DNA from 3 places in the Kitasatospora sp. NPDC059577 genome. Region 3 is predicted to be linked to each of the others. Evidence: riboswitches for the same ligand, from Rfam matches in the RefSeq annotation. Region 3 holds a riboswitch; each other region holds the start of a gene.
The links. A riboswitch is a leader RNA that binds a small molecule or an ion and turns the genes downstream of it on or off. The one in region 3 is predicted to bind S-adenosylmethionine.
Positions count from the first base shown of each region.

Region 1: it holds a riboswitch for S-adenosylmethionine, as region 3 does, so the genes downstream of both, thrC (threonine synthase) here and ACFV0O_RS07850 (aminotransferase class V-fold PLP-dependent enzyme) in region 3, are expected to answer to the same signal.
Region 2: it holds a riboswitch for S-adenosylmethionine, as region 3 does, so the genes downstream of both, ACFV0O_RS34660 (IclR family transcriptional regulator) here and ACFV0O_RS07850 (aminotransferase class V-fold PLP-dependent enzyme) in region 3, are expected to answer to the same signal.

Region 1 covers NZ_JBHWBZ010000056.1:59,025-68,293, reverse strand. The annotation lists gene ACFV0O_RS32375 (ROK family protein) at 1-686, opposite strand, end outside; gene ACFV0O_RS32370 (extracellular solute-binding protein) at 1,066-2,304, shown strand; gene ACFV0O_RS32365 (cupin domain-containing protein) at 2,440-2,790, opposite strand; gene ACFV0O_RS32360 (DUF3263 domain-containing protein) at 2,893-3,120, shown strand; gene otsB (trehalose-phosphatase) at 3,175-4,014, shown strand; gene ACFV0O_RS32350 (trehalose-6-phosphate synthase) at 4,001-5,467, opposite strand; gene ACFV0O_RS32345 (glucosyl-3-phosphoglycerate synthase) at 5,506-6,513, opposite strand; SAM riboswitch class I at 6,685-6,821, shown strand; gene thrC (threonine synthase) at 6,838-8,145, shown strand; gene ACFV0O_RS32335 (MoaD/ThiS family protein) at 8,213-8,491, shown strand; gene ACFV0O_RS32330 (cold-shock protein) at 9,032-9,235, shown strand.
Region 2 covers NZ_JBHWBZ010000065.1:24,237-33,505, forward strand. The annotation lists gene ACFV0O_RS34640 (methylaspartate mutase) at 1-245, opposite strand, end outside; gene ACFV0O_RS34645 (cobalamin B12-binding domain-containing protein) at 242-634, opposite strand; gene ACFV0O_RS34650 (helix-turn-helix domain-containing protein) at 949-2,247, opposite strand; gene ACFV0O_RS34655 (threonine/serine exporter family protein) at 2,708-3,961, shown strand; gene ACFV0O_RS34660 (IclR family transcriptional regulator) at 4,093-4,806, opposite strand; SAM riboswitch class I at 5,005-5,147, opposite strand; gene ACFV0O_RS34665 (hypothetical protein) at 5,318-5,809, shown strand; gene ACFV0O_RS34670 (transcriptional regulator) at 5,961-6,821, shown strand; gene ACFV0O_RS34675 (SDR family oxidoreductase) at 6,865-7,686, opposite strand; gene ACFV0O_RS34680 (aldo/keto reductase) at 7,866-8,849, opposite strand; gene ACFV0O_RS34685 (ArsR/SmtB family transcription factor) at 9,012-9,269, shown strand, end outside.
Region 3 covers NZ_JBHWBZ010000006.1:5,722-14,990, forward strand. The annotation lists gene ACFV0O_RS07835 (heme-copper oxidase subunit III) at 97-717, opposite strand; gene ACFV0O_RS07840 (hypothetical protein) at 1,113-1,538, shown strand; gene trpD (anthranilate phosphoribosyltransferase) at 1,658-2,734, shown strand; SAM riboswitch class IV at 2,870-2,988, shown strand; gene ACFV0O_RS07850 (aminotransferase class V-fold PLP-dependent enzyme) at 3,040-4,428, shown strand; gene ACFV0O_RS07855 (Lrp/AsnC family transcriptional regulator) at 4,442-4,723, opposite strand; gene ACFV0O_RS07860 (rhomboid family intramembrane serine protease) at 4,765-5,547, opposite strand; gene ACFV0O_RS07865 (hypothetical protein) at 5,749-6,012, shown strand; gene ACFV0O_RS07870 (NYN domain-containing protein) at 6,404-7,705, shown strand; gene ACFV0O_RS07875 (NlpC/P60 family protein) at 7,905-8,942, shown strand.

The DNA of each region.
Region 1 (9,269 bases), on a different contig from region 3:
GCGAGGGCGCGGTCGTCCCCGGCGTCCACCGCGGCGGCGCAGGATGCCGCGTCGGCGTCGGGGTCGCCGCTGGCCCCGGCCCAGGCACGGGAGACGGCGGAGGCGGAGGCCAGCGTCTCCAGGCAGCCGCGGGCGCCGCAGCCGCACTGCGGGCCGCCCGGGCGGACCACGACGTGGCCGATCTCCCCGCCGTAGCCGTGGGCGCCCGCCTCGATCCGGCCGTCGATGCCGATGGCGCCGGCGATGCCGGTGCCCAGGGCGACGAACAGGAAGCGGTCGACGCCCCGGCCGGCGCCGAGGCGGCCCTCGGCCAGGCCGCCCGACCGCACGTCATGGCCGAGGGCCACCGGCATCGCGACGCCGTCGGGGCCCGCCAGGCGCTCGCCGAGGAGCCTGCGCAGGGGCAGTTCCCGCCAGCCGAGGTTGGCGGAGAAGACCGCGATCCCGTTCTTCTCGTCGATCGTGCCCGGGACGGCGACGCCGGCCGCGAGCGGGGCGACGCCGAAACGGCGGCGGCCCTCGTCCGCCAGGTCGGTGGCGAAGTCGAGGATGGCGGTCACGACGGCGTCCGTGCCGTGCTCCCGCCCGGTCGGTCGGCGTGCCTCGAACAGCACGGAGCCGTCCTGGGCGAGCAGCGCGGCCTTCATGCCGGTGCCGCCTACATCGAGTGCGATGACGTGCTTCACGGAGGACAGTTTCCCTTGGGTGGGTAGAAGAGGTCTAGTCCAGTTGTCGGATTGGTCTGGTCCATGCAGGGTGAGCTTTGTCGCAGCTGCGGCGGTGTGCGGCGCTTTGGGGTGGGGCGTACGGGGGGTGTCCCGGGGTGGTCCGGGGGTTGTCCCGGAGGCGATCCCGGCGTGCGCGGTTGCGCATCGTGCAACGACCCCGGGCACTTCGGTAACTACTGCGGCGGGGTGCCCCAGTGGTGTGGACCAGTGGTCGGCGGGTTTGACAGTGTGGCGCCTCCCCCCTGCCGGAGTCCCTCGTTCCGGCGGCAGTTCTTCCCCTAAGGCGGTACCCGCGTTGAACAGGCGCGTCCACGTTCCCACCCGTGTGCTCGGTCGTGTGCTGGCCGGAGCACTGGCACTCACCGCGGTCGGCGCGTGCGGCGGGCAGGGCGAGGGGACCGTCACCCTCAAGCTGGTCGCCGCGGACTACGGGGAGAACCAGGAGACCGGCTCCGCGCACTACTGGGACGCGGTGGCCAGGGACTTCGAGGCCGCCAACCCCGGGATCAAGGTCAGCGTCGAGGTGGACGGCTGGACCGAGATCGGCAAGAAGGTCGAGGACATGATCGCGGCCGGGAAGTCCCCGGACCTGCTGCAGACCGGCGGCTTCGCGGACCAGGTCGCCGCGGGCCGGCTGTACCCGGCGTCGGACGTCCTCTCGGTGGATACCCAGGCGAACTTCCTGGACACCTTCGCGCACGCCGGCCAGGTGCTCGGGACGCAGTACGGGATCCCGTTCGTGTCCTCGTCCCGGGTGCTCTTCTACAACAAGGCGATGTTCCGGCAGGCGGGGATCACGCAGCCGCCCGCCACCTGGAACGAGCTGAAGCAGGACGCGGAGAAGATCAGGGCCAAGGTGCCGGGCGTGACCCCGTACGGTCTCCCGCTCGGGCCGGAGGAGGCACCGGCGGAGTCCATGCTGTGGACGCTGAGCGGCGGCGGGAGCATCTCCGACGACGTCGGCAACTACACCATCGACAGCGCCCAGAACCAGGCCACCTTCAGCTGGCTCAAGAGCAACCTGGTGGCGACCGGGCTGACGTACCCGGACCCGGGGAAGATGAACCGCACCCCGGTGTTCCAGGACTTCGCGGCCGGCAAGGTCGCGATGCTCAACGGGCACCCGACGCTGCTGCGGATGGCGACCGCGGGAAACATCGACTTCGGGACGGCGCCGATCCCGAAGAAGGACGGCGTCGGACGGACCGGGAGCCTCGGGGTCGCGGACTGGATGATGGCGTTCAAGGCGAACGGGCACAAGAACGAGATCAAGAAGTTCCTGTCGTTCGTCTACAACCGGGACAACCAGCTGAAGTTCGACGAGCGGTACAACCTGCTGCCGGTCACCCAGGACGCGTTCGACCGGATGTCGACGGACCCGAAGCACGCCGACCTCAAGCAGTTCGCGGTCGGGCTGGCCAACGCGAGCTTCTACCCGTTCGGGGACCCGGCGTGGGGCGAGGTCAGCAATCGGATCAAGGCCGGGATCGGGCAGGCCGTGACGGGCGATCCGAAGCAGGTGCTCGGGGGGCTGCAGGACGCGGCGGTGAACGAGGCGACGCGGGTCCGCAAGTAGCGTCCGGCCGTGGGGCCCGGTCCCGGGGGTTCCGGGGCCGGGCCCCTGCGCGTCCGCGTCCGCGGGGGGAACGCGCTCGGGGGAACGCGTCCGGCGGGAGCGTGATCAGGGGGAGCGTGGTCAGGGGGAACGCGCTCAGGGGAGCGTGATCGCGTAGGCCTTGCGGAGGGTCTCGTGGACCGTCCAGGTGGTGCGGTCGCCCTCGCGCAGCACCGCACAGTCGCCCGGACCGACCTCCAGGGTCGAGCCGCCCTCGACCTCGATGGTGGCCCGGCCGCTGAGGACCACGAACATCTCGTCGGCCTCGACGTCCGTGACCACGCCGGGGGTGATCTGCCAGATGCCGCGCAGCTGTCGGCCGTCGGCGGACTCGGAGAGGACCCGGCCGGTGACCTCGGGCGTGCCGGAGACGATCTGCGCGGGGTCGAGCGGGTCGGGTTCGAGGTCGGCGGCGGGGATGTGCACGGCGAAGCTGGGCGTGGTCATGGGGATGACGCTAGCCGGGCCGGCGAAGCGGTGGGGCGAGCACTGTGTGTCGGGGTCGCGCGGGAGAATGACACTCCGTAGTGGCGGGCGGAGGTGTGCGCGGTGGGCGAGCTGAGCGAGCGGGATCGGGCGGTGCTGGCGCTGGAGGGGCGGCAGTGGCGGACGGCGGGGGCCAAGGAGCGGGCGATCAGGGAGGAGCTGGGGCTTTCCTCGACCCGGTACTACCAGCTGCTGAACGCGCTGCTGGACCGGGAGGAGGCGCTGGCGCACGCCCCGGTGCTGGTGAACCGCCTGCGGCGGGTGCGGGCCGCCCGGCGGGAGGCCCGCTGACGCGGGCGTTCGACGCGGGCGTTCCGTGCCGGGACCGGGGGTAAGGGCCTCGGTATGGGATTCGAAGAGACGTGGGTGCCGGGGACCGAGGCCGGGCGGGACGGGGTGCGGGCGATCCTGCGGGCGCCCCGGGACACCGTGATCGGCCTGGACTTCGACGGGACCCTGGCACCGATCGTGGCCGACCCGAGCCTGGCCCGCGCGCACCCCGGGGTGGCCGGCGCGCTGCGGGTGCTGGCATCCGAGGTGCGGGCCGTGGTGGTGGTGACGGGACGGCCTGCGGCGCTGGCCGTGGAGTACGGGGGACTGGCCGGGGTGCCCGGGGTCGTGGTGCTGGGACACTACGGCGCCGAGCGGTGGGAGGACGGTGAGCTGACGGCGCCTCAGGTGCACCCCGGGGTGGCGGGTGCGCGGGAGGCGTTGCCCGGGGTGCTGGCGCGGTCCGGGGCGCCCGAGGGCACCGGCCTGGAGGACAAGGGCCGTTCGGTCGCCGTGCACACCCGGCGGACGGCGGCGCCCGAGGAGGCGCTGGAACTGCTGCGGGCGCCGGTCGGGGCGCTGGCGGCCGAGCACGGACTGGTGGTGGAACCCGGCCGGCTGGTGCTGGAACTGCGGCCGCCGGGCGTGGACAAGGGGGCGGCGCTGACCGGCTTCCTCCGGGAACGGGCCGCCGGATCGGTGCTGTACGCGGGGGACGACCTGGGGGACGTGGCGGCCTTCGCGGCGGTGGAGAAGCTGCGGGGCGAGGGGATGGCCGGGCTGCTGGTGTGCAGCGCGGCGGTGGGGGACGCACCGGTGCGCGAACTCGCCGACCGGGCGGACCTGGTGGTCCCGGGCCCGGCCGGCGTGGTGGAACTGCTGGAATCGCTGGGTCAGGCGCTCACAGCGCGTTGAGCTGGTCGAGGAACCACTGCTGCGGGGGGAGCGCGGTGGCCGCCGCCGCGAGGCGCTTGGTCCGGTCGGCGCGTTCCGCCTCGGGCATGGTGAGGGCGGTGTGCAGTGCGTCGGCGGTGGCGATGACGTCGTACGGGTTGACCGTCAGGGCGTCGTCGGCGAGTTCCGCGTAGGCGCCGGCCTCCCGGGAGAGGACCAGGGCGCAGCCGCGGTCGGAGACCACGGGGACCTCCTTGGCCACCAGGTTCATGCCGTCCCGGATGGGATTGACCAGGGCCACGTCGGCCAGGCGGTAGGCGGCCAGGGAACGCGGGAAGTCGTCGTCGACGTGCAGGATCAGCGGCTTCCAGGTGGGGGTGGCGAACTCGGCGTCGATCTCCCCCGCGAGGCGCCGGACGGCCGCCGTGTAGTCCCGGTACTCGGCCAGGTCGGTCCGGGACGGGTAGGCGAACGCGATGTGGACCACCCGGTCGTGCCACTCGGGGCGGGTGCGGAGCAGGTGCCGGTAGGCCTGGAGGCCGCGGACGATGTTCTTGCTCAGCTCGGTGCGGTCGACCCGGACGATGGTGCGGCGGTCGCCGACGGCCTCGCGCAGGATGGCGAGGCGCTCGTCCACGTCGGGCCGGCGGGAGCGTTCGCGCAGGAAGTCGGCGTCGGCACCGAGGGCGTGCACGCCCAGGCGGGTGGTGCGGCCGTCGTGGGTGACGGTGAGCGCCTCGTGGTCGACGGCGGCGCCGAGCAGGTCCTCGCAGCAGGCGGCGAAGGCGCGGGCCCAGCGTTCGGTGAGGAAACCGGCCCGGTCGGCGCCCAGGATGCCGGTGAGGACGTCACGGCCGACGTCGTCGGGCAGCATCCGGTAGTACTCGGGCGGGGCCCACGGGGTGTGCGAGAAGTGGCCGATCCGCAGGTCGGGACGGGCGGCGCGGAGCAGGGCCGGGGCCAGGGAGAGGTGGTAGTCCTGCACGAGCACCGCGGCGTCCGGGGCGGCTTCGGCAGCCAGCGCCTCGGCGAAGGCCGCGTTGTAGGCCCGGTAGGCAGCCCACTCGGTGCGGAACCCGGCGTCGAAGGCGGGCGCGGTGGGGGTCGCGTAGAGCAGGTGGTGGACGAACCAGAGGGTGGAGTTGGCGACGCCGTTGTAGGCGCGGGCGAAGGTCTCGGGGTCGATGTCCAGCATCCGGACGGCCTGCCCGCCGACGTCGTGGCCGGCCAGGTCGAGGCGGCCGTCGGGGGCCTGCGCGGCGGCTCTGCGGTCCGCGGCGTTGAGGGCCGCGCAGACCCAGACGGCGTTCGGGTCGTCGATCGCGGAGAGGCCGGACACCAGCCCCCCGCCGCCGCGCCGCAGGGTCAGCGTGCCGTCGTCGGCGGTGCTGAAGGACACCGGTCCCCGGTTGGAGGCCACCAGGACGGGGGCGGTGCCGGTCGCACTCGAACGTTCGGTCGTGAGATCGCCCATGGTTGGGATGTTGCCGGGGCTCCGGCGTGGCAAACCCCTCAGTGCCGGGTGGCGTATTCGGGGACGGTGTGCATCGGGGGGCGTTCCAGGGCGGTGATCTCGTAGGTGCGGGGGGTGAAGATGGGGGTGTCCCCGGCCGGGGTCCGGGGGCGGGGGTCCGGGTCGCGGGTGAACTGGGTGAGCTGGGGGTGGACCAGGTCGGCGGAGGCCTTGAGCCGGTGGGCGCGGTCGAGGCGTTCGAGGGCGGTGCGGTAGATGGTGGCGGCCATCCGGCCGAGGGCCTGGCCGTCCTGGTGGCGGTGGTGCCGGACGCCGACGTCCACCTGGGCCAGGGCGTCCAGGCCGACCAGTTCCAACGCGTCTACCAGCAGGCCGAGTTCGACGCCGTACCCGGTCGGGAAGGGCAGCCGTTCGAGCAGTGAGCGGCGGGCCGCGTACTCGCCGCCGAGGGGCTGGACGAACCCGGCGAGCTCCGGCCAGTGGAGGTTGAGGAGGGGGCGGGCGACGAGTTCGGTGACGCGGCCGCCGCCGGCCGGGACGACGGCGCCGGACTCCGTCTCCAGCGGGCGGTCGTACATGGCCTTGACCAGGTGGATGGACTCGTCGGTCAGCAGGGGGCCGACGATGCCGGAGACGAAGGCCGGGTCGAACTCGCGCAGGTCGGCGTCCACGAAGCAGACGATGTCGCCGCGGGTGACCAGCAGCGAGCGCCAGAGCACCTCGCCCTTGCCGGGGGCGGCGGGCAGCCGGGGCAGGATGGCGTCGCGGTGCTCCACCCGGGCGCCGGCCTCGGCGGCGACGGCGGCGGTGGCGTCGACGGAGCCGGAGTCGACCACGACGAGTTCGTCGACGAGCGGGAGGCGTTCCATCAGTTCGCGGCGGACGGTGCGGACGATGTCGCCGACGGTGGCCTCCTCGTCCAGGGCGGGGAGGACCACGCTGACCGTGCGCCCGGTGCGCTCCTTGGCCGCGAGGAGGGTGCGGACCGGCCGGTCGGCGGCGCTCCAGGAGCGGCGGCGCAGCCAGGACGCCGCCTGCGGGAGCAGTGCGGGAGTCGGTTCGGCGGGCACGGAAGTCTCCTCGGCGGGTCGGGTGGGACGGGTCATCTCGCGTGGCGGACGGTCCCGTTCAGGATTGACGCCTTCGGATACAGTCTTCGTACAGCGGTCGGACCTTTGCACGCCGGGGTCACCGCTGAGCGCCACCACAATTTCACAAGCTCATCCAGAGGGACTGAGGGAACGGCCCGTTGACGTCCCGGCAACCTTCTCGCGCGGCTGTCGTCATACAGGCCCCGGCGGGACAGGTGCCAATTCCGGCCTGTGGCGCGACCGCGCTACGGGGAAGATGAGGAGAGAGGCCTCGCCATCATGGCTATCGACACTGTCGCACCCTCCCCCAGCCTTCGGCCGGGGGGACCCCGACCCGTGGACCTCGGCCCGGCCGCCGCGCTGTCCTGTCGCGAGTGTGGCACCCGCTTCCCGCTCGGTCCCAGCTTCGCGTGCCTGGAGTGCTTCGGCCCGCTGGAGATCGCCTACGAGTTCGGCAGCGAGGGCGCGGAGGAGCTGCGCAAGCGGATCGAGGCCGGTCCGACGTCCGTCTGGCGCTACGCGCCGCTGCTGCCGGTGCCGGCCGACGTGGCGTCCAAGCCGAACCTGAACCCGGGCTGGACCCCGCTGGTGAAGGCGGACAACCTGGGCCGGGAGCTCGGCTTCACCGCCCAGCTGCACATCAAGGACGACTCCGGGAACCCGACGCACTCGTTCAAGGACCGCGTGGTGGCGTGCGCCATCGAGGCGGCGCGGGCGTTCGGCTACACCACGCTGTCCTGCTCCTCCACCGGCAACCTGGCCGGCGCGGTGGGCGCGGCGGCCGCCCGGGCGGGGTTCCGGTCCTGCGTGTTCATCCCGCACGACCTGGAGCAGGGCAAGGTCGTCATGGCCGGGGTGTACGGCGGCGAGCTGATCGGCATCGAGGGCAACTACGACGACGTGAACCGCTTCTGCTCGGAGCTGATCGGCGACCCGGCGGGGGAGGGCTGGGGCTTCGTCAACGTCAACCTGCGGCCGTACTACGGCGAGGGTTCCAAGACGCTGGCGTACGAGATCTGCGAGCAGCTCGGCTGGCGGCTGCCGGAGCAGATCGTGATCCCGATCGCCTCGGGCTCGCAGTTGACGAAGATCGACAAGGGGCTGCAGGAGCTGATCAAGCTCGGACTGGTCGAGGACCGGCCGTACCGGGTCTTCGGCGCCCAGGCGGAGGGCTGCTCGCCGGTGTCGGCGGCCTTCAAGGCCGGCCGGGACGTGATTCGGCCGGTCAAGCCGGACACCATCGCCAAGTCGCTGGCGATCGGCAACCCGGCCGACGGCCCGTACGTGCTGGACATCGCCCGCCGCACGGGCGGCGCGGTCGAGGACGTCACGGACGCCGAGGTCGTGGCGGCGATCCGGCTGCTGGCGCGGACGGAGGGCATCTTCGCCGAGACCGCGGGCGGGGTGACCGTCGGCGTGCTGAAGAAGCTGGTCGAGACCGGGCAGCTGGATCCGGCCAAGGAGACCGTCGCGATCAACACCGGCGACGGCCTGAAGACCCTGGACGCCGTCTCCGACGCCGGGATGACCGCCGTCATCCGCCCGACGCTGGACTCCTTCCGCGCCGCCGGCCTCGTGTCCGCCTGAACCTCCCCCGTCCCGGCCCCGCCACCCGGGGGCCCGCCCCGCAAGGCCCCACCCCGCTAGGAGAGCCATGAGCGCCAACGTCCGCATCCCCACCATCCTGCGCACCTACACCGGCGGCGCCGCCGAGGTGACCGCCCAGGGCGCGACCCTGGCCGAGGTCATCGCCGACCTGGAGAAGAACCACGCGGGCATCGCCGCCCGCCTGCTGGACGACACCGGCAAGCTGCGCCGCTTCGTCAACGTCTACGTGAACGACGACGACGTGCGCTTCGCCGAGGGCCTGGCGACCGAGATCAAGGACGGCGCCGGCGTCTCGATCATTCCGGCGGTGGCCGGCGGCTGCTGAGCCGCGAATCCCCGCCATTCGGCCACCCGTGCGTACGGAATTCCGTTCTCCGTGCGCACGGGTGGCCGGTTGCATTCCGGCTGGAATCTTTCCGAGTCGAGTCGGAGTAGAGTGTCGCTCGGTTGGGAACAGGGGTTCCCTCTCGACCGCCCGCGCCGTTCCGCCCGGGCGCGTCCGGCCGGTGAGACCGGCCCGGCAATCATGTCAGGCCGATGTCAGAATTACCGCGGGGATTTGGGTAATTCGTCCGCTATGTCCGGCGTGAAATGCCGATATTTTTCCGATTCGGCCCGTCCTGTCCCTTGATCGGGCAGTGGAATTACCGGCGGTTGACCCTGTTGCAGAGGGCGTCGGTCCGGATACATTCAGCGGCGGTCGACGCAGTCACCCGCTCACCGGACGCCGTTCGGCGCCCCGCGCGGAGGGCTGCGGCGTGCACGGCTGCGCCCAGGGGGGGTTCCCCGGGCCGGCCTTCAAACCAACCCGGGCCCGCGACCTGCGGGCACGTGAAGGGCCAGCACAGCACTAGGGGAGTTCGGAATGGCTCAGGGCACCGTCAAGTGGTTCAACGCGGAGAAGGGCTACGGCTTCATCGCGGTCGACGGTGGTGCGGACGTCTTCGTCCACTACAGCGCGATCCAGATGGACGGCTACCGCACCCTCGAGGAGGGCCAGCGGGTCGAGTTCGAGATTTCCCAGGGACAGAAGGGCCCGCAGGCGGACATGGTTCGCGCGGCGGTCTGACCCCTTCCGACTCCAGGAGCTCGGCCCGGCCCAG
Region 2 (9,269 bases), on a different contig from region 3:
GGGTGGGTGGCGATCGGGTAGCCGTTGAGGCCGGCCCCGACGGCCAGGGCTCGCCGCGCCGCGCCGAGGTCTCCGGTGCGGGTGTAGCTGTCCAGGGTGATGGTGCCGACGGTGACGGCGGCCGCCCCCCGGGTGGCGAGCAGGCCGTCCCGCATCCGGGCCGCCTCCGCCATCCCCATCCGGGGCTGCACCACCAGGGCACCGGCCTCCGCGGCCTGCGCCACGAACGCGCCGAAGCCGGTCACAGCAGGACCCGGGAGCGCAGCCCGTCGACGAATTCGCGGAACGGGTCCACCGAGGCGCCCTCCTCGAAGACGGCGTCGAAGCCGGCCGCCAGCAGCGTCCGCTCACGGTCGGGGTCGTCGGCCCCGGCGATGCCGAGCTTGCCGCCGATGACGGTCGGCGTGCGCCGTAGTTCCGGGCAGGCGCGCAGGGACGGGATCACCCGCAGGCCCTCCTGGTGGCCGTGCCCGTTGACGCTGCTGATCACGATCAGGTCCGGCACGATCCGCCGGCATTCGGCGAGCAGCAGCGCATCCGGGACGCAGGCGCCCAGGTTCGTCACCCGGTGGCCCATCTCCTCCAGCAGGAGTTGCAGGAACACCAGGTTCCAGGTGTGCGAGTCCGAGGCCATCGTCGTCACGACGACGTCCAGCCCGCCGGGTTCGGCATTTCCGTGCTGCACAACTCAGCCCTCATCGGTAGAGATCGTCGATGGATTTCCGCCGACGCCCGGGCCGGCGGACCGGGGATTCCGGCGCGTGTTCCGCGGCGGCCCGGCCCACGGAGAACGTTAGGAACGATCGGGCCGGGCAAGCGGCAGCTCCTGCGGCACAATGCGGCAGAATCGACGGCCCGCCGGGGCCTGCCGTCGGCTCACGGCGCCGCGCCACCGCCCCCACGCCCACGCCCCCACGTCCACGCCCGGGCGTCCGTCGGCCCGCGCCGTCAGCCCGCGACGGCGAGCAGCGGCACGTCCCCGGCCGGGGCCAGCCGGAGCCCCGGCTCCTCCCGGACGAGGCGCCGGCACAGGTTGAGCACCGTGAACCGCACGCCGTCCCGGGCGGGCACGCTGCGGATCAGCCCGCGCGACAGCAACTCGTGCACCGTCGCCAGGCAGGTCTGCAGCGCCCAGCCGGTGCGGACCACCGCGTCCTCCCCGGACCAGTCCCCCGGTTCGTCCACGAGGACCTCCAGCAGCTGCCGCTGACGGTCCGTCAGCCGTCGGATCGCCGGCTCCACCTCGTCACGGACGTCGCCGCGCGCGCCGAACACCAGCGGCGGTGCGGCCAGGGTGAACGGGACGGCCGCCAGCCGGGCGACCAGCTGGCCGGTGGACTGCACCAGCGCCCAGCCCGCCGCGCGCTCCAAGGCGCCCGGCAGGCCGTCCAGGTGGCGGCAGAGCTCGGCGACGGCGGGTGCCTCGGAGCGCTCCAGGGTGTAGCCGGGGCGCAGCCGGCTCAGGTGCGAGAGCAGCAGCCGGACGGCTCCGACCTGCGCCAACGCCTCCGGTTCGGCGTCGAGTTCGGGGGCCGGGACGGGCAGCGGAGCGAGCGGGATGACTTGGCCGCCGGGCAGCGGCCGGGCCTCCCGGGCGGTGATCAGCACCCGCAGCCCGGGGCAGTGCTGGAACAGGGCGTCCAGCTGTCCGGCGTCCACCCCGTTGTCGGCGCCGTCCAGCACCAGCAGGGTTGGCCGGTCGCCGATGTCCCGGGCGAGGCCGTCCGGCAGGCCGCGCCAGGGGTGCGGGCCGCCGCCGCAGTCCACCCAGCGCACCGACCAGCGGGCGGCCAGGTGCACCCGGCGGGCGACCTCCAGGGCGAGCCGGGTCTTGCCCACCCCGCCGAGGCCGACCAGCGAGACCAGCCGGTCCCCGTGCACGGCGAAGGCGTCGACCAGGACCTCGGTCTCCATCTCGCGGCCGACGATCGCCCCGCGCGCCACCGGCGGCGCGGCCGGTGCCGGCACCGTCGCCGGTTCGTCGGCGAGCGGGTGCCGGCGGGCGGCCTCCTCGAAGTCCGTGCGGCTGCGGCCCTCCAGCCGCAGCGCGTCCGCCAGCAGCCGGACGGTCTCGTTGCGGGGCCGGCGCACCCGGCCGCTCTCCATGTCCCGGATGGCCCGCACGCTCAGGGTGGCGTGATCGGCCAGGCACTGCTGGGTCAGCCCGATCCGCTCGCGCCGTACCCGCAGCTGCTCGCCGAAGCCCGCCGCCGTCCTCACCGCTTGCACCGACTGCCCGCTGTCCATGCCTCGTCTGCCCTTCCGTGGTTCGGACTCTCGCTGGAGGTCCGGTCCGGCGGCCGCAGCACTGGGTGCCCGCGCGGCCCGTGGTCCGGCCGTACTGGCCCCGGTGGTCAGGCTGTGGCCTCCGAACCGGTTCCCTCCGGTTCCCGATGCTCCAGGCTCGGCGTCTACGTCCGATCAACGGCCGATCACCGGCCCCACCCGCGACCTTCACGCGGGCCTCACATCACGTTCGGCGGACCGCCGGAAGTACCGCCGGTACCGCCCGTGAGCGGGTCCGACCGACCAGCGGCCCGGCCGGGGACGCCCGAGGCGGGGCGACGGCAGCGGGTACGGGCGGCCGGGCACGGGCGGGGCGGCAGCAGGGCGGGGCCGGGGTTCGGCGACAGGGACCGACCCGGCGGGAACCGATCAGACCGGGGCACACGCGGACCGAAGCGGGCGGGATGGGACGATACCTGCCATGTCCACCAAGTCTCCATCGGTCCGGGGCGACGGCGCCCCGCCCGACCCGCTCTGCCGCCTGCTGCTCGACCTCGGCGAGGCCCTGCTGGGCGGCGGCCTTCCCGTCCACGAGGTCGAGGAGGAACTCCGCGGCCTGGGGCGGGCGTCGGGCGCTCCGGAGGTGCGGGTCGCGGCCCTGACCAACGGGCTGTTCGTCGCCCTGGGCCCCGACGAGGGCGCCAGGTTCCAGCCGGTGGGCGCCGCCCTGCGGTTCGAGCAGACGGCGGACGTCCTCCACCTGGTGCACCGGCTGCGCGCCGGTGAGCTCGACGGGCCGCGGGCCCTGGCCGAACTGGACCGGATCCGGCGGGCGCCGGCCCACTGGCCCACCTGGGTGGCGGACCTCGGGGCGCTGCCGGTCGGGGTGGGCGTCTGCCTCTTCCTGCAGCCGGCGGCGGCGAACGTGCTGGCGGCCGGGCTCGGCTCGCTGATCGTGGTGGGGCTGACCGTGCTCGCCCGGCGGATGCCGTACCTGCGGCCGCTGCTGCCCGTCACCGCCGGGTTCCTGGTCTCCCTGCTGGTCCTGACGCTCGCGCGGGCCTCGCTGCTGGACGGCCCGCTGCGGACGATCGTGGCCACGCTGGCGATCCTGCTGCCGGGCGGGCTGCTGGTCACCGGACTGTCGGAGATCGCCGCGGGTGCGGCCAGTGCGGGTTCGGCCCGGCTGGTGTCCGGCGCGGTGCAGCTGACGCTGTTCCTCGCGGGGCTGGTCGCGGCCGCGACCGCGACCGGCATGCCGGCCTCGGCGCTGGCCAACGTCCAGGTGGCGAAGCCGAGTTGGTGGGTGATCGGGCTGGGGCTGGCGATCGCGGTGGCCGGGCTGGTGGTCAACGTCCACACCCCGCCCTCGGCCGTCCCGTGGATCGTCGTGGTGATCGCGGTGAGCGCCACCGTCCAGGTGACGGTGGGGATGGCGCACGGCGCGGCGATCGGCGGCCTGGCCGGGGCGGTCTCCGCCGCGTGCGCGGCCACCCTGGTGCACTGGCTGCCGGGCGGTCCGCTCTGGCAGGTGCTCTACCTCCCGGCGTTCTGGATCGTGGTGCCGGGCTCCTTCGGCCTGCTGAACACCGCCCAGATCGAGGTCGGCAACGGGGCGCAGGCCGTGCTGGCGGCCGTGTCGGCGCTGTTCGGGGTGTCGATCGGCACCCTGATCGGCTCGGTCATCGGCCGCATCCCCCGCCCCTCCCTCGCCGTGCTGCAACCCCGGGGCTGAAACGGGGCCGAACCGGGGCCGCGCCCGGGCCCCGGACCGCGGCCCGACCGGGCCGAACCGGCCGAAGCGGGGCGCGGCGCGGCCCGGTTCGGCCGGGCGTGACCGGCGCGAAAAGGGGCCGGGAGCCCCGGTCAGGCATGGCACAGGGCCTCGGTGAGGCGGTCGGCCGCCTCGACGACGGCCCGGGAGAGCTGCGCACCCGGGTGCCGGGTGAGCCGTTCGATCGGGCCGGACACGGAGACGGCGGCCACGACCCGGTTGGACGGTCCGCGGACGGGCGCGGAGACGGAGGCGACGCCGAGTTCGCGCTCGCCGATGGACTGCGCCCAGCCGCGGCGCCGTACGCCGCTGAGCGCGGTGGCGGTGAACCGGGCACCCTGCAGGCCGCGGTGGAGCCGCTCGGGTTCCTCCCAGGCGAGCAGGACCTGTGCGGCGGAGCCGACCTTCATGGGGAAGGTGATGCCCACCGGAACGGTGTCGCGCAGGCCGGAGAGGCGTTCGGCGGCGGCCACGCAGATCCGGATCTCGCCCTGCCGGCGGTAGAGCTGGGCGCTCTCGCCGGTGATGTCCCGCAGGTGGGTGAGGACCGAGCCGGCGGCGGCCAGCAGGCGGTCCTCCCCCGCCGCGGACGACAGCTCGCCGAGCCGGGGGCCGAGGACGAACCGGCCCTGCATGTCCCTGGTGACCAGGCGGTGGTGTTCGAGTGCCACGGCCAGCCGGTGGGCGGTGGGCCGCGCCAGTCCGGTGGCGGCGACGAGTCCGGCCAGGGTGGTGGGACCGGCCTCCAGGGTGCCGAGGATCGAGGTGATCTTGTCGAGCACGCCGACACCGCTCGCGTTCTGCATGGATGGGTACTCCGTCTCAGATCCCGTGAGCGGCGGGCGGGCCGTGCTCACGGAGGCTCCCCGCGGGGAGCGGGGGGGTGGTCAGCGAGGACGGGCCGGAGAAGTCGGCCGATTGCCTGCGCCGGGCACGAGACGGGTACGCGAAAGGGCCGGGGCGGGAAGCGCCCGGGCGAAGGACAGCACAGAGAGCACCGTGTCTCCTCATCTTTCCCGCGCCACAGTGGCGGCAGGCCGGAGTTGGCACTGATCCCGGACGGCACGGCGCGTACTTCGGACGCCGGGTCGACCGGGGAGCTGCCGGGGCTTCGTAGGGCCGGTCCCTCCACCCCTCTGGATGATTCGCCAGGAACCATACAAGATTCCCCGGGCCGCTCGCCAAACCTCCCCCCACCGCGCACGGGAGACGGGCACGCCGCACCGCCGGGCGCCGCCCGCCGTGGCGCGCACCCGCCCCCCGGCCGGTGCCGGCCATCGGCCGCCGATATCTATCGGATCTGCTACGGTCGTATTCATGAAGAACGATCCCGGCTCTCCGGCCACCCCGACCGAGCTCCGGATGCCGCTGGACACCAAGCTGGTCGTCTGGGCCTTCTGCGGTGCGGCCGGAGCCGGTCTCGGCTTCGCCGTCCCCTGGCTCCTCGGGTTCGCCGCCCGGCACCCGATCCCGTACGCGGACACCGTGCGGTTCCTCGGCTCCTTCGACTCCCCGGCGATGGTCGTCGGACGGCCGGTACTGCTGGCCGTCGCCGGCCTGGTCGCCGGGCTCCTCCTCACGTACCACAGCGCCACGCTGCGCATCTCGGACGAGGACATCACGATCACCGAGGGCGACGACACCCGCGTCATCACCCGTGACCAGGTCGGCGGGGTCTTCCGCCACGGCGGCAAGGTGCGGATCGAGTCGCCGGTCGGGCGCGTCCTCTTCGACGACGACGTCGAGGGCGGCAAGGCCGCGATCGCCTCCGCCTTCCGGCGCCACGGCTACCCCTGGGAGGGCGCCTGACCCCGCGTCGGCGGGGGCGCCGGGCCGGTCGGACCGGCCGCCGCACCCGGGGCGGCCGCCCCGCCCGCGGTCCGCGGGAGCGCCCGCCCCGGTGTGGCACAGTGGCCGCACGCCCCGCCCGGGGACGCGCCGTCACGAACCGAGGACTCCCGTGCCCGAATACAAGCCCGCGCCGCGCACGGTCGTCGAAGCCTGCTTCGACCCCCGGGGCACCGCCTCGCTCGACTACGTCTACGACGTCGCCGCGGCGGCCGGCCTCGCGGACCAGCCGGTGCGGCTCGCCGTCCGCCGGCTGGAGGCGGCGGGCGTGCTGCGCCAGGAAGGGCGGGGCCGCAAGGGCCGCCTCCACCTGACCGACGCGGGCCGGCTGCGCACCGACGCGGATGCCCGGTTCGTCGCCCTCGCCTACGCGCAGGACACCGGACTCGCCCCCTGGGACGGACTCTGGCGCCTCTACGCCTTCTCCGTCCCCGAGCAGCGCCGGGCCGAACGCGACGCGCTCCGCACCGCGCTGACCCGGCTCGGCGGCGTCCCGCTCGCGCCCGGGACCTACGTCAGCCCGCACGACCTCGTACGGGAACTGACCGACGAGACCTCGCGGTCCACCGTCGACACCTACCTCATCACCGCGGAGGCCACCCGCCTCACCGGCCCGGGATTCTCCGACCCGGCCACCACCGCGGAACGCCTGTGGCCCGCGGCCGACACCCTCGCCGCGTACGGCCCGCTCGCCGACGCCCTCGGACACCCCGTCGAGGACGCCCCCGCCGGCGGCCCGACCGGCACCCCGCACGGCTCCACCGGACTCGTCGCCACCGCACTGCGCCTGGCCGACGCGTTCGGCCACGCGCTGGAGCACGACCCGCTCCTCCCCCCGGAGTTGCGGCCCTCCCCCTGGCCGCCCGCCCGCCTGCGGCACGCCTTCCAGGAGCGGTGGACCGCGATCCGCGAGCAGGCACCGGACCTCTCGCTCTTCCGCGCCTTCGACCCGCCCGCGGCCGAGCGGGGCTAGGGTCCACGTCCGCTCCGGCGGCGCCCGACGCCCGCGGTCGGCGTCACCCGTCCAACAGGCCCCGGACGGCGGCGAGTTCCTCCGCACCCGCGTGCACGGCGGCCGCGATGGAGTCCAGGCTCCCGGCGCCGACCGGGATGCGCACCGGCAGCGGGGTGTCGGCGGCGACGATCCGCAGGACGTCCCGGGCGAAGTCCTCGGGTCGGCTGACCGTCGGCAACTGCGCCATCCCGCGCAGCTGTTCGCGCATCGGCTCGGTGGCGTCCCGGTAGAGCGCGGAGCGGTCGGCGGCATCGGTGAGCGAGGTGCCGTAGCGGGTGGCGTAGCCGGCGGGCTCCAGGGCGGCGACCCGGATGCCGAACGGCGCGGCCTCGGCGGCCAGGGCCTGCGTCATGCCTTCCAGCGCGTGCTTGCCGGTGACGTACGCGGCCAGGCCGGGGAAGGACATCCGGCCGGCCAGCGAGGAGACGTTGAGGACGTGCCCGCTGCCCTGGGCGCGCAGCACCGGCAGCACGAGCCGGGCCAGCCGCCAGGGGCCGACCACCAGGGTCTCCAGCTGGTCGCGCAGTTCCTCGTCGCCGACCTCCTCCACGGTGCCGAACACGCCGTTGCCGGCGTTGTTGACCAGGACGTCCAGGCCGCCGAGCCGGTCCACCGCGGCGGCGACGGCGTTGCGGCACTGCTCGGCGTCCCGTACGTCCAGTGCCAGCGGCAGGATCCGCCCGCCGTGGCGCCGTCGCAGGTCCTCCAGGGCGGCGGGCTTGCGGGCGGTGGCCACCACCTCGTCCCCCGCCTCGGCCGCCGCGGCGGCCAGGGCCTGCCCCAGTCCGGACGAACAGCCCGTCACCAGCCAGCGCCGTGCCATGGGGTGCCTCCTCCGCGGATCCGGAATCGTCCGCGCCACGGTGCCAGAGCGGGGGGCGGCTGCCCAGGCACGCGGACGGCCTCCGCAGGGCGCACGGACGCGGGGGGGGGGGGGGGGGCGCCCACCCCCCCCCCCCCGCCCCCGGGATCACGGCCGTCCGGGCACCGCCCGCCCCGCCGTCACCAGCGGTCGTGCACCTGCGGCCGGATCCGGCGGTCGTACAGCTCCCGCACCGCCGCCAGGGTGGCCGGCGGCAGCGGCGCGAGGCCGGCGGCGGCCGCGTTGGCCCGCGCCTGCGCCACGTTGCGGGCGCCGGGGATCACCGTCGTCACGCCCGGCTGCTGGACGATCCAGCGCAGCGCCGTCTGGGCGGCGGTGGCGCCCTCCGGCGCGAGCGCGGCGAACTCGGCGGCCGCCTCGACGCCGGTGGCGAAGTCCACCCCGGAGAAGGTCTCGCCCTGGTCGAAGGCCTCGCCGTGGCGGTTGTAGGTGCGGTGGTCGTCCGCCGGGAAGACGGTGCGTTCGCTGTAGCGGCCCGAGAGCAGCCCCGAGGCCAGCGGCACCCGGGCCAGGATCCCCACGCCGGCCGCCTCGGCGGCGGGCAGCACCCGCTCCAGCGGCTTGAGCCGGAACGCGTTGAGGATGATCTGCACGCTCGCCACGCCCGGGCGCGCGATCGCGGTCAGCGCCTCCGCGCAGGTCTCCACGCTCACCCCGTACGCGGCGATCCGCTCCTCCGCGACCAGGGTGTCCAGCGCGTCGAAGACCTCGTCCGAGGAGTAGACGGGCGTCGGCGGGCAGTGCAGCTGCACCAGGTCGAGCCGCTCCACGCCCAGGTTGGACCGTGAACGGTCCGCCCAGGCACGGAAGTTCGCGAGGTGGTAGTGCTCGGGCCGCTGCTCGACCCGGCGGCCGAACTTGGTGGCGACGAAGACCTCGGCGTCCGGGCGGTCCTTCAGGAAGCGGCCGATCAGCCGCTCGCTGCGCCCGTCGCCGTAGACGTCGGCGGTGTCGAAGAGCGTGACGCCCGACTCCACGGAGGCCTCCAGCACGGCCAGGGCGTCCTCCTCACGGACGTCCCCCCAGTCCGCGCCGAGCTGCCAGGTTCCGAGTCCGACGATCGAGACGGGCCGGCCGGTGCGGCCGAGTACGCGCTGTTCCATGGGACGAGCCTCTCACGTCGATCGCCGCGGCGGCCGGTCCGCGCGTGCGCCCCGCCGCCGTCCGGGACCCGGGCGAGCGGCGCCGCCGGACGGGAGCGGCCCCGGCGGCTCCACGGGCGGATGTGCGCGCAGGTGCGCACGGGAACGCCCTACGATGGGCGGATGAGCACCGGCACCGATCGAGCAGATGCGCATCGCTCGCAGCAGCGGGCCGAGGAGCGCCTGGACGTCGCCGCGTCCGTGCTGACCCTGCTGGCCGACCGGACCCGGCTCGCCCTGCTGGAGCGACTCGGCCGCGGCGAGGCGGACGTCACCACGCTGACCGGGGCCACCGGCGCCGCCCGGCCGTCCGTCAGCCAGCACCTGGCCAAGCTCCGGCTGGCCGGCCTCGTCGCCACCCGCAAGGAGGGCCGGCGCGTG
Region 3 (9,269 bases):
CGCGGTCGGTCGGTGGGAGCGTCGGCACCGGCAGAAGCGGCCCGTCGCCGGTGAGGGCGGGGGCCGCAGCCGGTGGCCAGCGACCTGATCAGCTGGTTACTTGATCAGGTAGATGGTCGCGAACAGGCCGATCCACACGACGTCGACGAAGTGCCAGTAGTACGACACGACGATCGCGGCGGTGGCCTGCTCGTGCGTGAAGCGCTTGGCTGCGTACGTCCGTCCCAGGACCAGCAGGAAGGCGATCAGACCACCCGTCACGTGCAGGCCGTGGAAGCCGGTGGTCAGGTAGAACACCGTGCCGTACGGGTCGGAGGACAGCGACAGGCCGTCCTTCTTGACCAGCTCGGTGTACTCGTAGACCTGGCCGCCGATGAAGACCGCGCCCATCATGAACGTGATGATGAACCACATGCGGAGCTTCTTCACGTCACCGCGTTCGGCGGCGAACACGCCGAGCTGGCAGGTGAGCGAGGAGAGCACCAGGACGGTGGTGTTGACCGAGGAGAACGCCACGTTGAGGGCGTGGGCCTTCTCGGTCCAGAACTCGGCCCCCTTGACGGAGCGGAGCGTGAAGTACATCGCGAAGAGGGCCGCGAAGAACATCAACTCGGAACTGAGCCAGACGATCGTTCCGACGCTGACCATGTTCGGCCGGTTGACCGATCCGTGCGCGTGCCCGGTTTCTACTGCTGTTGCTGTCGCCACGACGGACATTATGTCGGTCCCTTATTCCGTCTTCACGCCGGGGGGTGTCCCTCGGAGTGTCCGGTGCGTGCGGTATGCCCGCTTGGGGGCCGGCGGGGTGCCCGGATGGGGGCTGAGCAGCGGCGTGTCCCTTTTCTGACGGTTCCTCGGAGCGGCCTGCGACCCCGTTGCCCGGCGCGTCGCTGCACGGTCGGAGCAGCCGCGGGAGGTAGGGGGAGCGGCCCGGGTCGGCCGTACGGGTGGACCGGGCGGGTCAGGGTGACGCGCCGTCCTCCGGGCGGGTGAGCCCAGGGCGCGGCGGCTTGAGGAGGAACGTGCGCGAGGGGCACTCGGCGGAGGGTGATCGGGAGTAGCATCCGGATCAGGCGAACGTGGTCCGGATCACACTTGAGGGAGCAGGGCCCATGGCGTACACGACCGATGAGACGCTCACCGTTCTCGTCTACAGCGACGACCGCAACACCCGCGAGCAGGTGCTGACGGCGCTCGGCCGCCGGCCCGCCGAGGATCTTCCCGAGCTGTCCTACCTGGAGTGCGCGACCACCCCCGCGGTGCTCAAGGCACTGGAGAAGGGCGGCGTGGACCTCTGCGTGCTGGACGGCGAGGCCGTCCCGGCCGGCGGGCTGGGGCTCGGGCGGCAGTTGAAGGACGAGATCTACGGCTGCCCGCCGGTGCTGGTGCTGATCGGCCGGCCGCAGGACTCCTGGCTCGCCGCCTGGAGCCGCGCCGACGCCGCGATCTCCCACCCGGTGGACCCGGTGGCGCTGGCCGAGGCGGTCGCCACCCTGCTGCGGGCGCGGCTGGCGAAGCGGGCTCCGGCCGCTCGTTGAGCGGTCCCGTCTCAGTAGTAGAGAAGAGGGGGCCATCGGCGCCCCGCCGCTCGATAGGCTGGCTCCATCCGTACGGACGTCCCCCGGAGCGGGGGAACCGACAACAGCTGGAGTCAGCCATGGTGAACGTGAACCCTGCGAACGGCGGTAGCGACCCCGCGCAGGTGGTCCGCTCCTGGCCGGACCTCCTGTCGGCGCTGTTGAAGGGGGAGGACCTCGACCGCTCCTCCACCGCGTGGGCGATGGACCGGATCATGAGCGGCGAGGCGTCCCCCGCCCAGGTGGCCGGCTTCATGATCGCCCTGCGGGCCAAGGGCGAGACGGTCGACGAGGTCAGCGGTCTGGTGGACGCGATGTACGCGCACGCCGAGCCGCTGGACGTCCCCGGCCCCGCGGTGGACATCGTCGGCACCGGCGGCGACCGCGCGAAGACCGTCAACATCTCCACGATGTCGGCGATCGTCGCGGCGGCGGCCGGCGCCAGGGTGGTCAAGCACGGCAACCGGGCCGCCTCCTCGTCGACCGGGTCCTCGGACGTGCTGGAGAAGCTCGGCGTGGCGCTGGACCTCCCCGCCCGGCGGATCGCCGAGGTGGTCGAGGAGGTCGGCCTCACCTTCTGCTTCGCGGCGAAGTTCCACCCCTCGATGCGGCACGCCGCCACCGCCCGGCGCGACCTCGGGGTGCCGACCGCCTTCAACATCCTCGGCCCGCTGACCAACCCGGCCAAGGTCACCTCGCACGCGGTGGGCTGCTTCGACACCCGGCTCGCCGGGCTGATCGCCGGGGTGCTCGCCCGGCGCGGTTCGACCGCGCTGGTCTTCCGCGGCGACGACGGACTGGACGAGCTGACCATCACCACCACCTCGCGGGTGTGGGTGGTGCGCGACGGAGTGGTCACCGAGACCTCCTTCGACCCGCGCGAGGTCGGCATCGAGCTGGTCGGCATCGAGACGCTGCGCGGCGGGGACCCGGCGTTCAACGCCGAGGTCGCGCGCCGGCTGCTGGCGGGGGAGCGCGGGCCGGTGCGGGACGCCGTCCTGCTGAACACGGCGGCGGCGCTGGTCGCGCTCGACCTGGGCGACGCGCCGCTGGCGGAGCAGCTCGCGGCGGGCATGGCGCGGGCCGCGGAGGCCATCGACTCGGGTGCGGCGCAGGAACTGCTGCGGCGCTGGTCGGAGGCCACCAGCCGGAGCTGAAGCGGTGGTCGGGAGCCCGTGCCGGTGCGCCGGCGCGGGCTCCCGGCGTCCGCGGAGGAGGGAGGGCGCGTGCGCTGTCCGGATGGTGGATACCCGTTTGACCGCCCGCTGGACGCGACCCTAGAGTCGACGGCAGGTCATGAGTGACAGCGTCAAGCCCCAGCTTGCTGTCCGGCAACCCTCCGTCCGTGGCGGGGTGCCCTGGGTGAGGACCGGGTCGCCACGGCACACCGTCCGTGCGGCAAGCGCGGACGCCCGACGACTAGCACTCCCGGGGTCCCCATACCCCGAAGGAGTGCATCCTCATGTCCCTCGCCACCGAAACCTGCGCCCCCCTCGCCGTCCTCGGCGCCGACGTCCAGGTCCCGCTCGCCAGCGGTGAGAAGGTCGGCTACGCGGCGCTCGACTACGCGGCCAGCGCCCCGGCGCTCCAGCGGGTGTGGGACGACGTCGCCGCCTACGCGCCGTACTACGGCAGCGTGCACCGCGGGGCCGGCTACCTCTCGCAGCTGTCCACCGACCTCTTCGAGCAGAGCCGCCACACCGTCGCGGGGTTCCTCGACCTGCGCGAGGGCGACCAGGTGGTCTTCACCCGGGCCACCACCGACTCGCTCAACCTGCTGGCCTCCGCGGTTCCGGCCGGCACCCGGGTGTTCGCCTTCGAGACCGAGCACCACGCCTCGCTGCTGCCCTGGGCGCACGCCGGACTGGACGTCACCTACCTGCGCGCGCCGCGCTCGCGCGCCGGGGCGGTGGCCGCTCTGGACGCCGCCCTCGCCCAGGCGCCCGAAGGCCCGAAGCTGCTCTGCGTCACCGGCGCCTCCAACGTGACCGGCGAGCTGTGGCCGGTCGCCGAACTGACCCGGACCGCGCACCGGCACGGCGCCCGGGTGGTGCTGGACGCCGCCCAGCTGGCCCCGCACCACCGGGTCTCGGTGCGCGAGCTGGACGTCGACTGGATCGCCTTCTCCGGCCACAAGCTCTACGCGCCGTTCGGCGCCGGGGTGCTGGCCGGCCGGGCGGACTGGCTGGACGCGGCCGAGCCGTACCTGGCCGGCGGCGGCGCGACCCGGACGGTGGCCCGGGAGACGGACGGCTCGGTGGCCGTGGAGTGGCACACCGGCCCGGCCCGGCACGAGGCCGGTTCGCCGAACGTCATCGGCGCCTACGCGATCGCCTCGGCCTGCCGGGCACTGGGCGAGGCCGGCTTCGACGCGCTGGAGGCCCGCGAGCGGCAGCTGGTCGACCGGCTGACGGCCGGGCTGGCGGAGATCCCCGAGGTCAGGGTGCTGAACCTGTTCGGCGCCGGCTCGGCGCGGGTGGGCGTGCTGTCCTTCGTCGTCCGGGACTGGAACAGCTCGCACTTCTCGGCCGCGCTGTCCGCCGAGTACGGCATCGGCGTGCGCGACGGCCTGTTCTGCGCCCACCCGCTGGTGCGCACCCTGCTCGGGGACGAGGACGTCGCGCCCGGTCCGGTCTCCGAGTGCGGTGCGCCGGAGCCCTCGCTGCCGGGCGAGCGCAGCCTGAACGCGATCCGGGTCAGCTTCGGAGCCGGGACTCCGGACGAGCACGTCGACCGCTTCCTGACCGCCGTCCGCGAGCTGGTCACGGACGGCGCGGCGTGGAACTACCGCAACGAGGGCGGGCGTTGCGTCGCGACGGTGCAGGTCGACCGCGGCCGCCGCGAGGGCTGAGCCGGAGGCGCCGCTACTCGTCCAGGCCGAGGGCGAAGGCCGCTTCCAGGTCGTGCTGGGAGTAGGTGCGGAAGGCGATCTGGGTCTCGGTGTGGGCCACGCCCGGGACCTTGTTGAGCCGGCCCGGGATGACCTCGGCCAGGTCGTCGTGACGGCGCACCCGGACCATCGCGACCAGGTCGTACCCACCGGTCACCGAGTAGACCTCGCTGACGCCCTCGATGGAGGCGATGGCCTCGGCGATCTCCGGGATGCGGTCGACACTGGTCTTGATCAGGACGATGGCGGTGATCACTGTTCCGGCTCCTTTGTGGGGTGCCGCCAGCGTATCGGGCGTCAGCCGGGTCGTCTCGGGGGGTGGCGGACCACGGTGCAGGCGTAGAGGAACCCGGCCGAGAAGCCGATCACGTGGACCAGGTAGGCCACCCCCGGGCCCGCCGCGTGCACCGACCACCACTGCAGGGCGAACCAGAGGCCGAGCACCAGCCAGGCCGGGAAGCGCAGCGGCAGGAAGAACAGCAGCGGGACGAGGGTCGTCACCCGGGCGCGCGGGTGGAAGCGCAGGTAGGCGCCCAGGACGCCGGAGATCGCGCCGGAGGCGCCGATGAGGACCCGGGTGGAATCCGGCGAGTGCGCCTCGGCGAGCGCGAAGCCGTACGCGGCCAGGCTGCCGACGGCCAGGTAGAAGACGGCGTACCGGGCGCGGCCCAGCCGCCGTTCGACGGTGGGGCCGAAGACGTGGAGGAAGAGCAGGTTGCCGAGCAGGTGCAGCCAACCGGCGTGCAGGAAGAGGCCGGTGAGGGCGGACAGCGCCGGGTGCTTGCCCGGCGTCGGGGCGGCCGGGCAGCCGGGGACCGGGTCGGGGGCCTCGGCGAGCTGTTCGGTGGTCAGCGATCGTCCGGTCAGGAGTTCGGCCGGGACCGCGCCCCAGCGCTGCTCGTACCGCTGCTCCGCGCAGACCCGGGTCTGGCCGGTGCCGTACAGCGGATTCAGCCCGGCGGCCGGGCCGAGGAGGAAGACCAGGGTGTTGACCGCGATCAGGGCGTAGGTGACCGCCGGGGCGGCCGCCTCCGGCCGGTCTCCCCGCTCGGCGGTGTGGTCGGGGGCCGCGAGCGCCATGCGGCCAAGCATCCCTCCGGGCGCCGCTGGTGACACGGCGGTTTACGGCAGGTGGACTAGCCCCGCTATTCCGCTGACCGGTGGTCGCGATGGTTGCCCCAGGCAATAGGCTTGGCACGGGCATTCCCGCCTCCCGCCGCCGACGCCGGGGCTCCGGGGGGAGCGCCTAGCCCACGCAGGGACCACCCGAGAGGACCCCCGATGACCGTCCCCGCCCTGACCGCCGAGACGCGCTGGCGCTGCACCCTGTGCGGCAACCTCACCCGCTTCGACGTGACCCGCACCGCGCGGGTGACGGAGTTCCTGCACTTCGACCTGGCCGGCGACTCCGAGGTCGAGGAGACCGAGGTGCTGAGCGAGACCGTCGAGTCGGTGCGCTGCCGCTGGTGCAACGCCGTGGACCAGGTCGAGCTGGTGGCCCGTCCGGGTGCCGAGGGCGCGGAGGCCCCGACCGAGCAGGGCTGATCACCGCGGAGCGGCGGGCGGTGCGCGGCGCGCCCGTCCGCCGCACGGGACAATACAGACAAGACACACGGAGCGTGACGACAGGGGGCAGTCGCGGCCGTACCCAGCCGGAAACAGGATCGGAGCCGAGGACGTGGTGGACGCAGCGAAGGAGCCCGGCGAAGCGCAGGGGCTTCGGCCCGCTGCGCAGACGCCGGACGCCGGGACGGGAGCGGCGGAGAGCGCCGTGCCCGCAGCCGGTGAGCCAGGGGTCGGCGGGTCCGGGCACGGCGGTGCGGAGGGCTTCGCGGCGGAGGGCGCCTCGTCCGGTGCCTCCGACGCGGCCGGCTCCCCGACCCCCTCGGAACTCCCCGGGTTCTCCGGCCCCGCCGCGGAGCGCGCCGTCGAGAAGCTGGACCGGCCGCTGCCCGAGGGGGTGCGCCGTCGCGTGGTCGGGTTGGCCTCGGACGCGCTGGGCGGCCTGCCGCCGGGTGAGCTCCCGCAGAGCCTGCGTCAGTACGTGAAGTTCACCCCGGCGCGGCGGGCCAAGTACGCAGCCACGGCGCTGGCGGCCGCGCTGGAGGCGGAGCCGGCCTTCCGGGTGCGGATAGCGGAACGGCTGCGGTTGGGGCAGCCGGACCTGGTGCGGGCGCTGGAGTCGGGCAGCGTCCCGGGCGCCGCCGATCCGATGGACGTCGCGGCCGCCGCCTACCTGGTGCGTTCGGCGGGCTGGAGCCGGCTGGTCGCCGAGGTCGGCGAGGAGGCCGAGCGGGCCGGCGCCGAGGACGCGGCCGCCGAGGCGTCCCGGCTGGTGGAGAAGCTGCAGGCGGAGCTGGCCGAGGTGCGGGCCGCCGCGCGGGCGGACCTGGAGCGTCAGCGCGCGGAGTCCGAGGGCGTCCGGCGGGAGGCCGAGTCGCTGCGCAAGAAGGTGCGGTCGCTGGAGAGCGACACCCGTCGGGCGCAGGCGGAGACGCGCCGGGTGGCCGGGGAGCTGGAGGCCCTGAAGGCCCAGGGCGCGGCCGAGCGCAGCGCCGCCGAGACCGAGGCGCGGCGGCTCAGGCACCGGGTCTCCGAGCTGGAGACCGCCGCCGAGCAGGGCCGCCGGTCCGCCCGCGAGGGGCGCAGCGTCGAGGACATGAGGCTGCGGCTGCTGCTGGACACGATGTTGCAGTCGGCCCAGGGGCTGCAGCGGGAGCTGGCGCTGCCGGTCTCCCAGATCCGCCCGGCGGACCTGGTGGAGGCGGTGGTGCCGGGGGCGGCCTCGCCGCACGACGTGGCCCGGCGGGGGCTGGCCGAGGACGACCCGGCGCTGCTGGACCAGCTGTTGGCGATCCCGCAGGTGCACCTGGTGGTGGACGGCTACAACGTGACCAAGACCGGTTATCCGACGCTGCCGCTGGAGCAGCAGCGGATCCGGCTGCTGGGCGGGCTGGCGATGCTGGCGCAGCGCACGCAGGCGGAGGTCACCTGCGTGTTCGACGGGCAGGACCTGGACGTTCCGGTGATGATGGCGCCGCCGCGCGGAGTCCGGGTGCGGTTCAGCCGGACCGGGGAGACCGCGGACGAGCTGATCCGCCGCCTGGTGCGGGCGGAGCCGCAGGGCCGTCCGGTCGTGGTGGTGTCCGCCGACCGGGAGGTCGCGGAGGGCGTGCGGAAGGCGGGCGCGCGCCCGGTGGCGTCAGTGCTGCTGCTGAACCGGCTGGCCCGGCCCTGAACCGGGCCGGGCGGGATGACGCCTGCTCAGCGCCGGTTTCGCAGTGGTGTGCGGGTCCGGTGAAGTCGGTGTGGGAAACGGAGTTCACGCCTTCGGGGGAGTGGCAAAACCGGTAGATCCGCACTAGGGTCTGCCGTCAAACCTATTTTCCGGAATCTCATCCAATCGGGTGAGTCCGTTGGAAGAAGGAGCCGGTCCCTTGGCCTCCCACCGCCGTCCCAAGCAGCCGAGCCGCGCGCGGGTCTCCGTGCTCACCGCTGCCGCTGCGACCGCGGTCGCCCTCTCGGCCCAGGTGGCCGCCCACGCCGCGCCGCAGCCGAACAAGACGGACGTCAAGGCGCAGATCGACCAGCTCCAGGAGGAGCAGGAGCAGGCGGCGGAGAAGTTCAACGGCGCCAAGGAGCGGTCCGACCAGCTGCGCAAGCAGGCCGACCAGCTGCAGGACCAGGTGGCCCGCGGCCAGGAGCAGATGACCCAGCTGCAGGGCGGGCTGGCCGAGGTCGCGGGCGAGCAGTACCGCACCAACGGCATCGACCCCTCCGTCCAGTTGATGCTCTCCTCCGATCCGTCCGGCTACCTCCAGAAGGCCTCCACCGTCCAGCAGGCCAGCGCCAGCCAGGCCGAGGCGCTCAAGGGGCTGCTGGACCAGCAGCGCCGGCTGGACCAGGAGAAGTCCGAGGCCGCCGCCGTGCTGGCCTCCCTCGACACCACCACCAAGGACCTGAACCAGGCCAAGGCGGACGTCAACACCAAGCTGCAGGCCGCCCAGGACCTGCTGAACTCGCTCAGCGCCGCCGACCGCGCCGCGCTGAAGGCCCAGCAGGCGCAGGACGACCGGGCCTCGCGCGGCAGCGACCGGGTCGACCTGAGCAACCTGCCGCCGGCCAGCGGCTACGCGGCCGTGGCCGTGGCCAAGGCGATGAGCAAGCAGGGTTCCCCGTACGTCTGGGGCGCCACCGGGCCGAGCACCTTCGACTGCTCCGGGCTGATGCTCTGGGCGTACGGCCAGGCGGGCGTCTCGCTGCCGCGCACCTCGCAGGAGCAGGGCCACTACGGCACCGCGGTGCCCGGGCTGGCCGCGGCGCAGCCCGGCGACCTGGTCATCTACGGCGGCGACATGCACCACGTCGGGATGTACATCGGCAACGGCATGGTGGTCCACGCGCCGCACACCGGTGACGTGGTGAAGGTGATGAAGGCCGACGCGATGCCGATCAACACGATCCGCCGGGTCTGACGGCCCGACACGCCGGAGAGGTTCGACCGGCCCCTGTGATCCGCACCACCCCCGTCGGGGGTGGTGTTCAGGTTTTCGAGCGTTTTGCGACCAACGGGTGAGACCTGATCAGCCTTGCGTACGGCAATGGTCACCATCGGTCATTTTCACAAAGGAACTTGGGTAATCTTCCGTCTTTTTTCTGACAAGGATTTGAACCGATCACGGTTCAGTTACTAGGGTCATGCCCCAGAGCACCGCAGTGTCGATCACCCAGCCAGGGTGGCGGCGGTGGTCACCGTCGAGTTCGCGAGGCAGCGGGGCAGGTCGAAGCGACTGCCCGACAGG